Regions from separate parts of the Parashewanella spongiae genome, predicted to be linked through region 1. Evidence: predicted binding sites of a transcription regulator. Region 1 holds the regulator's gene; each other region holds the start of a gene.

Region 1 (3,194 bases):
TACTTTGTCTTGCTCAGGCATGTTTCGCACATCAACACTGATGGCTACGAAATCGTTACTGGGTTTGAGTTCATTAATTAAATCACCGAGCAAAGGAACGGGAAGATTGTCGACACAATAATATCCCATGTCCTCTAAGACCCGTAAAGCAACGGATTTTCCTGAGCCACTTCGACCGGAAACAATGACCAGCTTCATTGCGTTATCACCTGGTAGAGTTCTTGTTCATCGTGGATACGACGTAACTGTTTTAAGGTTTGCTTGTCACTGAGTTTTTCAGCAACGGCTGACAATGTGGTTAAATGCTGCTGGCATTGATCAGATGGCACCAATAAAGCAAACAAAATATCAACGGGTTGCTTATCAATGGCTTCAAATTGAACTGGCTGTTCACATTTGATAAGTGCGGCAATCGGAGTATCAATACTGTCTAATCGACCATGTGGTATTGCAATGCCATTACCGATACCTGTACTGCCCATTTTTTCTCGGCTCAATAGGCTTTCGAATATTTCTTGGCCTGATAAATCAGGGTACTGAGCGGCAATTAAATCGCTGATCAGCTCTAATACTTTCTTTTTGCTACCAGGTGTTGCACAAGTTGTGCATTCTGGTTTCAGGATGATTTTAAGTTCCATCATCAATAGTTAGTCAGCTTTTGTTTGTGTTTAATCACTTGTCTATCCAGTTTATCAAGTAAGGTATCAATCGCCGCATACATCTCAACGTGTTGTGATTTGGCATATACTTCTTTTCCTCTGAGCAAAATGGTTGCTTCAGCGGTTTGATTGGTTTTTTGTACGTTTAAAACAACGCGCACATTATTGATCTGTTCACTATGACGTTCAAGTTTTGCAAACTTATTGCTGACGTATTCTCTAAGTGATTGAGTGACTTCACGTTCCTGCCCAGTAATATTAATTTGCATATCCATTGCCTCCTGCTTGTGTTTTTTAAGTCATTACAAACTCTTGCGCTGATTTGATGGTGGTATTAGCATTGCTTCTCGGTATTTGGCTATTGTGCGCCTTGCAACATTAATTCCTTGTTCTGCCAGTAATTGCGCCATTTTATTATCGCTCAATGGCTTCTTTTGATTCTCAGCAGCAACTAATTTTTTAATGAATGCCCTGATGGCCGTTGATGAACATTCACCGCCATCGTCGGTCGCGACATGGCTAGAGAAAAAGTACTTAAGCTCAAAAACACCTCTTGGGGTATGCATGAACTTTTGTGTCGTTACCCGAGATATCGTCGACTCATGCATTTCTACTTCTTCTGCCACGTCATTGAGGATCATGGCTTTCATGGCTTCAGGGCCATGCTCAAGAAAAGCTTGCTGATTTTTAACGATGCAATTGGATACCTTTAATAAGGTATCATTACGACTCTCTATACTTTTTATAAACCATTTTGCATCTTGCAGGTGCCCACGTAAAAACTGTCCATCAGCATTGCCGCGACTTGTTTTAGCAAGCGCAGCATATTGTTGGTTAACCCCTACTTTTGGCATATTGTTGGGGTTAAGCTCTACGTGCCAGCGACCACTTTTTTTGGTTACTGATACATCCGGTATCACATAATCATCCGTCGTTTGACCAATGGATAAGCCCGGTCTAGGGTCTAAAGTTTGAATAAGTGCTATCGCCTCTTTTAGCTGAGCTTCTTTAAGCTTAGTTTTTTTCATCAGAGTTCGAAAGTCACGAGTAGCAATCAAGGGTAAAAATTCATGGGCTAACTGTTTTGTGACTTCTAGTAATGGTGTTTCGGGATCAATATGAGAAAGCTGAATTGATAAACATTCACTGATGTCTCTGGCGCCTACACCGATAGGATCGAAGTGCTGAACCCGTTTTAATACCGCTTCTACCTCGTCGAGTTCTACTTCTGGATCTCCCATTGCTTCAAGAATATCTTCGGTGGTTTGGGTTAAGTAACCACGTTCGTCAATGGCTTCGATAATGGTAGTGGCGATGGCAGCATCAATGTCAGTGAAAGGTGTGAGGTTTTTTTGCCATTCTAAATGTTCAAATAAACCGTGGCTGGTTGCTCCATGAAATGGCGTGTCATCATCAGAAATCATAGCACCAGAGCTTGAGTTTGGTGCAGCGGTATACACTTCATCCCACGTGGTGTCGACGGGCAGCTCTTCTGGCATTGAGTCTTGAGTCATGGCATCGGAGGTGTCAACGGCAGCGGTTTCTACTGGAGTAGAATCTTCGCTGGTGTCATGGCTATCTGTATTAAGGTTTTCACTGGTGTCGGTATCACCAAATTGTTCTTCATCGAGTTCTAATAGTGGGTTTGACTCAAGAGCTTGTTGGATTTCTTGCTGCAACTCTAACGACGACAACTGCAATAAGCGAATGGCTTGTTGCAGTTGAGGCGTCATGGTTAGACTTTGTCCCAACTTGAGCTGGAGTGACGCTTTCATGTTACCGCTATTCCCTTATTGTTATTTTTTCGTAAAAAACGTTGGCTTCATGCCTTAACTATAACGTGAATTGTTCGCCTAAGTACACTGCTCTGACTTGCTGATTATCTAATATTTCTTCCGGCGTGCCTTCGGCGATTAAGTTACCGTGACTGACAATATAAGCACGTTCACAAACATCCAGTGTTTCCCGCACATTGTGATCAGTGATTAATACGCCCAAACCGCGATCACGCAACTGTTCGATAATTTTTTTGATATCAATCACTGAAATAGGGTCAACACCGGCAAATGGTTCATCCAATAAAATGAACTGAGGATTAGCCGCCAAAGCGCGTGCAATTTCAACACGGCGGCGTTCACCACCAGACAATGACATGCCTAGATTGTCTCGAATGTGAGTAATGTGGAATTCTTCGAGCAAGTGTTCAAGTTGCTCTGAACGTTCGTTGACGCTTAAGTCTTTACGAGTTTGCAATACCGCCATGATGTTATCAAATACCGACAACTTTCTGAAAATACTGGCCTCTTGCGGTAAGTAACCTATGCCTTTGCGAGCGCGTAGGTGCATAGGGTCAAGGGTTAAATTGTCATCATCGATCAGGATTTCACCGAGATCGCTTTTTACCAGACCAACAACCATGTAGAAAGTGGTGGTTTTACCTGCACCATTGGGCCCGAGTAACCCAACGATTTGACCCGTTGAAATCGTTAAACTGACATCTTTAACGACTTGACGATTTTTATAACTTTTGGCGAG
Region 2 (3,194 bases), 300 kb from region 1:
AGGGGATAAAAGTCACCAAATCTGCTGACCCTAACATCAAGGAAGTTGATATCAGGCGCTCGCGGGCTTTTGTGTTGAATCAAGTCAACACAATTACCGCCGGTGGGGAATTGCACCCCGCCCTGAGAATGTGCATTTTTACTATGCGAGGTATAGTATGCGGATTAATCATCAGCTTGAAAAGATAAAATTTAATCAAACAATATGACAGACAAACAACCAAAATGCTGGTGGGTATATATGATTGAGTGCGCCAATGGGCATTTATACACGGGTTGCACCAATGATGTTGAACGGCGGTTTAATGAGCATCAAGCCAATGGCGCTAAAACGGCTAAATTTTTAAGAGGAAAAGGGCCGCTGAAGTTAGTTTATCGTGAATATGTAGGTTCACAAGGCGACGCCTTAAGACGAGAAGTCGTCATTAAAAAAATGAAAAGAAAAAACAAGCTGATCTTGTGTACATTGGGCTGATGTTTTTGGGGGCAGGGCTGGAGCCGATTTTGGTTGGTAAAATCAGCATCCCTCCCTGCGTCGGGAAGTAGGTTATAGAAGGTTATACCAATTACAGTAATTTTCTGCTGCGTTATCGTTTTCTTATTTGGAATAACCAAACCTCACAAACTCTGCCTTGCATAAAATAAACAATTTATCGCTGCAAAAATAATCAAGAAAGTTCAACAGACCCTAGTCATCGACAGACACTGGGCCATCAATGTGCTTGAAATGTAAGCTGCCAGAGCCTGCATCAATAATCTTAAGCCCTTTGGTGTATTCAACATTAATGCCGCCTGAGCCATCATCGATAACCACCTCTCCATCAACGTGGCGGATATAAATGGAACCAGACCCATCATTAATGGTGGAATTTCCCTTAATATTTTCAAGGTTAATGCTGCCCGAGCCGTCGTTAATGTCGACGCGGCCATTGGCATTAGTGACATCAATTGAGCCTGAACCATCATCAATATCAATCATTTTTCCGCCATTGATGTCAATACTGCCAGAGCCATCGGCAATTTTGATATTTTGCATCACGTTGTCGATGGAAATAGAGCCTGAACCATCCTTAATATCCAATTTTTCACCACCATCAATATTGATACTGCCAGAGCCGTCGGTTATTGCGATGTCAGCTTGAACGCCGTTTATGATTATAGAGCCAGAGCCATCGTGAATGTCCATGGCCATTGCTGCTGGCACAGTCACCACTATATCAATATATGGGGAACGATTAAAATTTATGCTTGAGTCAAACTCAGCGACTAACTTGGCATGATGGCCATCTTTTTCGAGGGTTAACGTTGGCTCGATATCACGGTAAGTATTAATGTCCGCTTCGACACGTACATTAGTTTGTCCGCGGACACCTTTAATGGTTAATGCGCCAGCCCCAACTTCAGCATTTAATATTGAAAGATCCGCTGCATTGAGTTGAAGTGTTTCATGGCTGGTATGGGTTGGCGGTGTCGCGCCATTAACGTTGATTATGCATCCTGATAAACCAACAGTGGCGATGACGATAGCGGCAATTGAACTGAGTTTCATGTTGATGTCCCTATTAAATGTTATGTCCGGTAACTTCGTATTATCTTATTGTTACGAGTATTTGCAGATCTTATGCCAACTGTTAACATGCTGATTTAAAAAGGGTAACGTATATTCAATTGGCAAGTTGTTAAATTTGACCTCACTTTAGAATGATTTTGACGACAATTTGGTGAAATTGGTTACTCTATTTAGGATGCTCTAAGTAGATGATAATGATATTTTATTCTCTATAACGTACATTTTAATTTTTTCAAATTGGCTGTAATCCATTGGTTTTATTGCTTCTGCTAAGTCTTTTATTGTTGCATTTTTGGGGGCTTTATTTGATAACGTGTTGGGCTCGCCTTTTAACCATATTTTTATTAGTTGTGCTTGAGCACCACTGCAGTCACCTCGATAATTTTTACGTAAGATAGATGTTGTTTCAAAGGTAACTCTTAATTTTCCCGCTAGACGTTCCCAGTTTCCACCTTGGCAACCTACATGAGATAGTAATTCAGATATTTGCTCGTAATCTTTAATTGATATTGCTTGTGTGTAAATGTCCGGCATTACTTCATCAGCCTCTAAAACTGGCTCTTTCACTGGAGTCATAGTAGGCCGACACTGCAGTAATAGTTGACGAGCGGCTTGAGCCTCTTCGTGGGCACGAGCTTGATTTATAAGTTCACGTCGAATTTGTGTGATTGCTTGCGAATAAAGTTGTTTGAAAACCGCTGGTTCACTATAGGTGAACGCCTTTAATGCAGATAAATAGCTGATAGGCCTTCCATTAAAGTTTTTCTTTAAAGCTTCACTAAATAATTCATGTGTTATTTGGCGATAATTATGGTGATTATCCATCTGAGCTACTTTAATATTATTAGCAGTTGCACCAAGATTACCGAAGAATGTTCCATAAGATTCTGATAATTTATCATCAAATAATTCAGTCAGTTCCATCAAGTTGTCGTCTGTTAGTGACTTTGCTAGATAATTTTGTTCTGCGATTGAAAGTGCACTACGATTTGTTTCAATGTGCAGTGTATTTTGCTGTGTATTTTGGGAGGAGTTTGCGTATTGAGCTGAGCCACTGGTATGAATGTGGTAGTGGTAATGATTATTAACCGCCATATAATTGATAACCTGAAAGAGTGATAATCACAGTTTAAGTTATACTTTATTAGCAATTAAGTTAATCTTTGTTAATTTAATGGCTTAAGTGGTATTTTTAACTGTTTTTTGATGATTGCTTGAAGCTGGTTGCAATTAAATTCTAATAATCTAACGAGCGAATAAAGCAATATAAGTAGCAAAATATTTTGTCTGCTTTAACCTAAACGTTCATGATAGGCATAGATGTCATGAGCGTTTACTTTAATCTCAGCAGGGTAAATTCCTCGCCGCTTGCGGCGGACTAACGACTTTATCTAACTAATTGATACCTCGCCCCTTGGGGCGGGGTGATTCATTAACTATTTGCTGCAAGCTACGCCTTACTATCAGCCACTTTTTCTACGCTTGAGAACGCAGTCAACTGATGTTTCTAGGGAGCGCCACGAAGCGCTTTATTCTGTTGCGGGATTTGTCTCAACGTATACGCAGCCAAGCGATTACATGGCCATAAACCAGAGACAGCAACGTTATTATTTATAATAAGTCCA
Region 3 (3,194 bases), 1.4 Mb from region 1:
TACGACAATATCAGTGATAGACTTGAGTGCAGCAACCGGTGGTCAGCCAATTCAAGATATTTCATCCAGTTTTATTATTATATCTGAATACAATCGAAGTGTTCAGGGCTTTTTAGTTCAATCAGTTGAACGCATTATTAATATGAACTGGGAATCTATTTTACCTCCTCCAGTAGGTGCAGGGCGTAACTCTTATTTAACCGCAGTTGCAGAAGTTGAAGATGAGTTGATAGAAATTTTAGATGTTGAAAAAATCCTTGATGAAATTTCACCTGTTAAAACGTCTCTCAGTAAAGAAGCCTCAGATGCTTTAACACTTGACCGCGATAAACAGTATAATGTTCTTGTAATCGACGATTCGTCTGTTGCCCGAAAACAAATAGTAAGATCTTTGAGTGATCTTAACTTGAATATCGATACCGCTAAAGACGGTAAAGAAGCGCTACAGATTTTAAAAGAAGCGGCTGAAAATACAGATGATTTGTCTTATGAGATCCCGCTTATTATTTCAGATATTGAGATGCCAGAAATGGATGGATATACATTAACGGCTGAAATTCGTGATGATCCTAAGTTAAAAAATATTAAAGTGGTATTACATACATCTTTAAGTGGTGTATTCAATCAGGCTATGGTTGAAAAGGTTGGGGCGAATGATTTTATTGCGAAATTTAGTCCAGATGAATTAGCAACAGCTGTAAATAAACAATTGAGCTTATAAACATCTCGCATAGGCGCAAATGTTAGACTAGAGTTAATGCTCTTGTTGAACAAATGTAAGTATTAAGGTATAACGCCAGCGCTTCAGTTTTTGTAATGGATTACCCCAACCAAGAGCTGATGCTTGTTTTAATATAAGTAGGATGAAACGGTGCCGAATCGAACGCTAGCAGAAGAAGAATATCAAAAGTTTAAAAACTTCCTTGAACAACAAAGTGGTATTGTTCTCGGTGATAATAAACAGTATTTAGTTCGTAGTCGACTTGCACCTTTGATGGGAAAGTTCAATTTGCCTTCCATCTCACATGTCGTCCAGCGTTCTATGGAGCCTGTTGAGCGCCAATTGCGTATAGAAGCGGTTGATGCGATGACGACCAATGAAACTTTATGGTTTAGAGATCGATACCCGTTTGAGTTACTAAGTAAAAAAATTCTCCCAAAGCTTTGTGAACAGAATAAACCAATTAAAATATGGTCGGCAGCTTGTTCGTCAGGGCAAGAACCGTATTCGATTGCGATGAGTATCTTAGAGCATCGACAACACAACCCAGTGAATCTTAACAAAAATATTTCAATTCTTGCTACCGATTTATCGAAAACGATGTTAGAGCGTTGCCAAGAAGCTGAGTACGACAGCTTAGCATTAGCTCGAGGATTGTCCGAAGAACGTAAGCGTCAGTTTTTTGATCCTCTTCCGTCAGGAAATATGAAGGTTAAACAAAATGTACGCTCTCTGGTGAGTTTTCGGTCTCATAATTTGCTTGATAGTTACAATTTGTTAGGAAAGTTTGACATTATTTTTTGTCGCAATGTGTTGATCTATTTCTCTCCTGAGGCAAAAGCAAAAATACTACGGCAATATGCTGCCGCACTTAACCCTAAAGGTATTCTCTTTTTAGGTGCTTCAGAGTCAATTACTGGACTCAGTGATGAATTTGACATGATACGTTGTAACCCTGGGATCTATTACCAGAAAAAGAGCTAACAGCCTGTTTTATTAAATAGTTAGCTTTTTTATTCCTCTCTCTTATTGGTGCGTTTTTCCTTTATTAATAACGAAACACCGTTTTGGCATAACAATTGCTTTTCTTTGAATAAGTTTAAAGGAAGGGCGGTTTTATGGCGATTAGTTTTGATAAAGCGTTGGGTGTGCATCAACATACTTTGGGTATTCGAGCCCAACGTGCTGAAGTGTTGGCAAGTAATATAGCAAATGCAGACACTCCTCAATTTAAAGCTAAAGATGTAGATTTTGCTAAGGCAATGCAACAAGCCACTTCTCGTCAGCGGGGAGTTAGCTTAGGTGGAACACATCAAAATCATTTCGCTATTCAATCATCTCTTCAAGCTGAATCTGGGTATCGCATACCAAATCAACCAGATACTGGTGATGGCAACACGGTAGATATGCAACAGGAACAAGCTGCTTTCATGGAAAACACTCTTGAGTACCAAATGTCTCTTGGTTTTTTAGAAAGTAAATTTAATGGATTAAAAAAAGCAATTAGAGGCGAGTAATCATGAGCTTATTTAATATTTTTGATGTTGCAGGTTCAGGCATGTCAGCGCAATCAGTTCGTCTTAATACGACGGCCAGTAACGTTGCCAATGCTGATGCTGTATCGAGCAGTATCAATGAAACCTATCGAGCTCGCCACCCTGTTTTTGCTGCTGAAATGGCGAATGCCACAGCAGCTCAATCTTTAGGTCAGCAATCCTCTATGAAAGTGGCTGTCAAAGGCATTGTTGAAAGTGATGCACCCTTGATAAAGGAGTACTCACCGGATCATCCAATGTCAGACGCTGACGGTTTTATTTACAAACCAAACGTTAATGTAATGGAAGAGATGGCCGACATGATTTCGGCATCACGCACCTATCAAATGAATACGCAAGTTGCTGATGCCGCAAAAAGTATGCTTCAGCAGACATTAAGAATGGGCAAATAAGGGGTGACATATGGATACAGTTAATTCTACTGGAAATCCGTTTTTAGATGGCATTCGTTTGCCTGAAGAGTCAAATATTCCTGCGCCAAATAATAATCAGCAGTTGACTCAAGAAGACTTTTTCTCCTTGTTAACACAGCAGTTGTCTTACCAAGACCCGTTTAAGCCTGTTGATAATGACCAAATGATTTCGCAAATGTCCTCATTTTCCACTGTTGATGGTATTTCTAAGTTGAATGAAGAAATTCAAAATCTTAATGGTTTGACTAGCTCAAGCCAAGCTTTGCAAGCATCGAGTCTTGTTGGTCGTAAAGTGTTGATCCCAACCAATGTTGGTCATGTAACACCTGCAGAGCCTGAACTGAAAGGTGTCGTCAGTACGCCCCGTCCAATTGATGAAATTACTGTTCGTGTTGAAGATGAGAATGGTCAGTTGGTTCAAACATTCAAAGTAGATGGCCGTGCTGGCGGTAATGTCGAAGTGGCATGGGATGGATTAGATAAAAACGGAAATCCTGTAGCCGA
Region 4 (3,194 bases), 1.4 Mb from region 1:
ATAAGCATCGCGGTAACGTAAATCGATTGGGTTACCTTTAATGGTGGCGTTTTTACCTAAACCAAATACTGGTTCGACGTTTAAGTTACTGCCTTTAGAAATTTCATTGGTGGCACTTTTTGTCGCTTGAGTAGACTCAACTAACATAACGGTTATGATGTCACCCACTTTATGTGCCCGAATATCCGAATACAGGCTCGCGACTTGTGAATCAACAAAAATAGAACCCGTTCGAACAACTTGTGTCGGCGGTGCTTCTGGATACACAGGCGCATAAAACGGATCATCAGCGATAGGCTTCTTACTGGTTGATTGACACGCAGTAAGAAACAAAATGCTAATAATAGTGAGTAATTTAAACCTGTTCATATTCATTGCGATTGCCTACTACATATTCTGGTTAACGTAAGACAACATTTGATCTACGGCTGAAATCACTTTTGAGTTCATTTCATAAATACGTTGACTTTCAATTAGGTTAACCAGTTCTTCCGTTACGTTTACGTTTGATGTTTCAAGTGCGCCTTGACGAATCGCCCCCATGCCATCAAGCCCTGCCACACCTTGAATTGGTGTGCCACTTGCCCCTGTTTCGGTATAGAGGTTTTGACCCATTGGATCTAAACCTGATGGATTAATGAAGTCAGCCATATTGAACTGACCTAACACTTGGTTTTCAGCATTACCGGCTGTCTTAACCGATACTTCACCTTCAGAAGAAACGGTAATGCTTGATGCGTCGTCAGGAATAGTAATACCGGGTTGTACGACATAGCCTGAGCCTGACGTTACGATTTGACCTGTATCGTCAATACTAAATTGACCACTACGGGTATAAGCCGTATTTCCGTCTGGTGTTTGGACTTCAAAAAAGCCCGGCCCTTCGATCATCATGTCCAGTGAATTATCGGTGGTTTGCATATTGCCTTGGCTAAACACTTTTTGTGTCGCAACAACTTTAGTACCTGCTCCAATATTTAAACCATTTGGTAATTTAGTGTTCGATGCACTAATACCACCTGCTTGATTCACTGTTTGATAAAGCAAATCTTCAAATACCGCGCGACTTTTTTTGTAACCCACCGTACTGGCGTTTGCTACGTTATTTGAGATAACTGCAATATCGGTTTGTTGAGCGTCTAGCCCTGTTTTACTTATCCATAATGCGGGATGCATGACTATCTCTCCTAACTTACGCGCATTAATGAAGAAGAGGCTTTATCTATCTCTTCTGCGGTTTTCATCATTTTGACTTGTAGTTCAAACTGACGCTGTATATCAATCAAAGCGACCATTTCTTCAACGGCACTGACATTACTTTTTTCAATCGCACCACTTTCAACCATTACAGTTGGATCGGTTGGTGCTGGTTGGCCTGATGTTTGACGAAATAAGCCATCTTCACCCCGCATTAACGTTGCCGTATCAGGATTAACAAGTTTAATTACTGCGACTTGTTCTAATGCGTCAGCTGGCGCACCTTGTGGGCGTACTGTGATTATTCCGTCTTGGGATATTTCAACTTTTTCAATAGGAAGGGGTAAGACAATTGGGCCATTTTCACTCATGATTGGATTACCACGGTCATTTTTAAGTAATCCAGTATTATCAAAACTTAGACTGCCAGAACGGGTATAAGCTTCTTGACCATCAGCTCCCTGAACGGCAAACCAACCGTTACCATTAATAGCAACGTCAAGATCTCGACCTGTGGTATTTAAAGCGCCATCACGGAAGTTGGTAGTGGCAATTTCTGTCATCGCAAAAACACGAGTCGGTAAACCTTCGCCAAACGCCTGCATCGAACGAGCTTGCGCCATATCAGCTTTAAAACCATCCGTATTAGCATTGGCCAAATTGTTGGCTCTAACAGCCAATTCAGCCATATTTTGTTTAGCACCACTGGTGGCGATATACAGTAATTTATCCATTAGTCGATCCGTCAAACATCCTACTTGAACGAATTTAAAGCATTTCTTATGCCAACCTTTGGAACGCACGTATTTACTGAGCGGAAATTAATCGGATAGATTTTTTAAGTGGATAAAATTAGTCATAGACTACAAAGAGGAAAAACATTGCCGCAAAAAATAAAACATGAAATTATTCAAAAAATAACAATACATTTTTATATTAAACTTCATCTGGTTACGAGGAAATATGGTTATCAAAGAGAACGGATTTAGGGTCTACTCAAAAAAGCAAAGTATTCGTTTAAAGTGAGAACATCACTTTCCTCTATTGGTTTTTGTGTCAAAGGATTGCGCCCTGTTTCCTTCATTACTCGCTCGATCGTGGCCTTTGAAAATAACTGTGGTACGTCTTTATCACCGCGTAACACAATTGCATCTTGGAATGTAACTTTCTCAAATGATATTGGACAGACGCCAATGACCACACTAGAATCATTTTGATGATTACTCACCTTTTCAGCTGCCATTAACACACCATTATTAATCACTGTATCTTCATTTTTATCAGTCGAAGTTCTCTCAACGAACGGCTCATCTTCGTCTGACACTATGGGCGTTGCTGCACTATTTATTGCACTACGTTGTAAGACTCTACCGACAGCAGCAGTATGAAAGTTTGCTTCATTCCATGCTCTGGCAGCACTTTCAATATGAGCAGCTATTCTAGGCATTGCTAATGCTGATGATAATTGTTTCTTAGTCACATATTTAATTAAAGGATTTTTCTCCCATGGAAAGCCTTGATAATCACATGTATCTTTAGTGAATTCAGCTCTGAAATATAGCCTAACGACTCTATTTCCATCTACCTCCGAACTTTTTTGAACAAGATCAAAACCAACTCCATTTATGCATAAAGATCGTGACGCTCCTTCGACACCGTAGGCTTTGAAACTTTCTACAACTTCTTGACCAATTTTATCAGGTGAAAAAGTTAATTTTAAAAGTGACATAAAAATGGACCTTCTTCAGCTCCATACATGTTCTGATGATTAATTAGACAGCTTTACTTTGCAAGGAACTCTTAGTTTTCGTGAGCAGAGGTTGTTCTAGGTTCAGTTTATGTTCAGCTATTCCAAAAAAAGGCACGGCTTAATTACCGTGCCTTTAACCTAAAAACATAAGTTGAACGCTGAGTATACGAGTAATTGTTTGAGCAATAAGATGATTTTATCATCATAGCTTTCACCAAATGAGTAAAGCGCTCTACGTTCACAAGCT

What was found. Region 1 encodes sigma-54, which starts transcription at its own class of promoters, with help from an activator protein. Its sites were predicted from a motif close to GTTGGCACGNNNNTNGNNT; they were not measured.
Region 2: E2I05_RS21280 (DUF4097 family beta strand repeat-containing protein) is a predicted target of sigma-54. The motif match lies at 1,610-1,628, and genes of this name have one in related genera.
Region 3: flgB (flagellar basal body rod protein FlgB) is a predicted target of sigma-54. The motif match lies at 1,788-1,806, and genes of this name have one in related genera.
Region 4: flgF (flagellar basal-body rod protein FlgF) is a predicted target of sigma-54. The motif match lies at 1,969-1,987, and genes of this name have one in related genera.

What each region holds. Positions count from the first base shown of each region.
Region 1 covers NZ_CP037952.1:5,045,749-5,048,942, reverse strand. Annotated here, with positions in the region: gene rapZ (RNase adapter RapZ) at 1-198, opposite strand, end outside; gene ptsN (PTS IIA-like nitrogen regulatory protein PtsN) at 195-638, opposite strand; gene hpf (ribosome hibernation-promoting factor, HPF/YfiA family) at 641-928, opposite strand; gene E2I05_RS19985 (RNA polymerase factor sigma-54) at 962-2,434, opposite strand; gene lptB (LPS export ABC transporter ATP-binding protein) at 2,493-3,194, opposite strand, start outside.
Region 2 covers NZ_CP037952.1:5,348,358-5,351,551, reverse strand. Annotated here, with positions in the region: FMN riboswitch at 1-134, opposite strand, end outside; gene E2I05_RS21285 (GIY-YIG nuclease family protein) at 205-474, shown strand; gene E2I05_RS21280 (DUF4097 family beta strand repeat-containing protein) at 688-1,548, opposite strand; gene E2I05_RS21275 (death domain-containing protein) at 1,750-2,664, opposite strand.
Region 3 covers NZ_CP037952.1:3,663,501-3,666,694, reverse strand. Annotated here, with positions in the region: gene E2I05_RS14450 (chemotaxis protein CheV) at 1-721, shown strand, start outside; gene E2I05_RS14445 (CheR family methyltransferase) at 872-1,705, shown strand; gene flgB (flagellar basal body rod protein FlgB) at 1,840-2,238, shown strand; gene flgC (flagellar basal body rod protein FlgC) at 2,241-2,669, shown strand; gene flgD (flagellar hook assembly protein FlgD) at 2,680-3,194, shown strand, end outside.
Region 4 covers NZ_CP037952.1:3,658,484-3,661,677, forward strand. Annotated here, with positions in the region: gene flgH (flagellar basal body L-ring protein FlgH) at 1-369, opposite strand, end outside; gene flgG (flagellar basal-body rod protein FlgG) at 388-1,176, opposite strand; gene flgF (flagellar basal-body rod protein FlgF) at 1,188-1,931, opposite strand; gene E2I05_RS14420 (RING finger protein) at 2,183-2,926, opposite strand.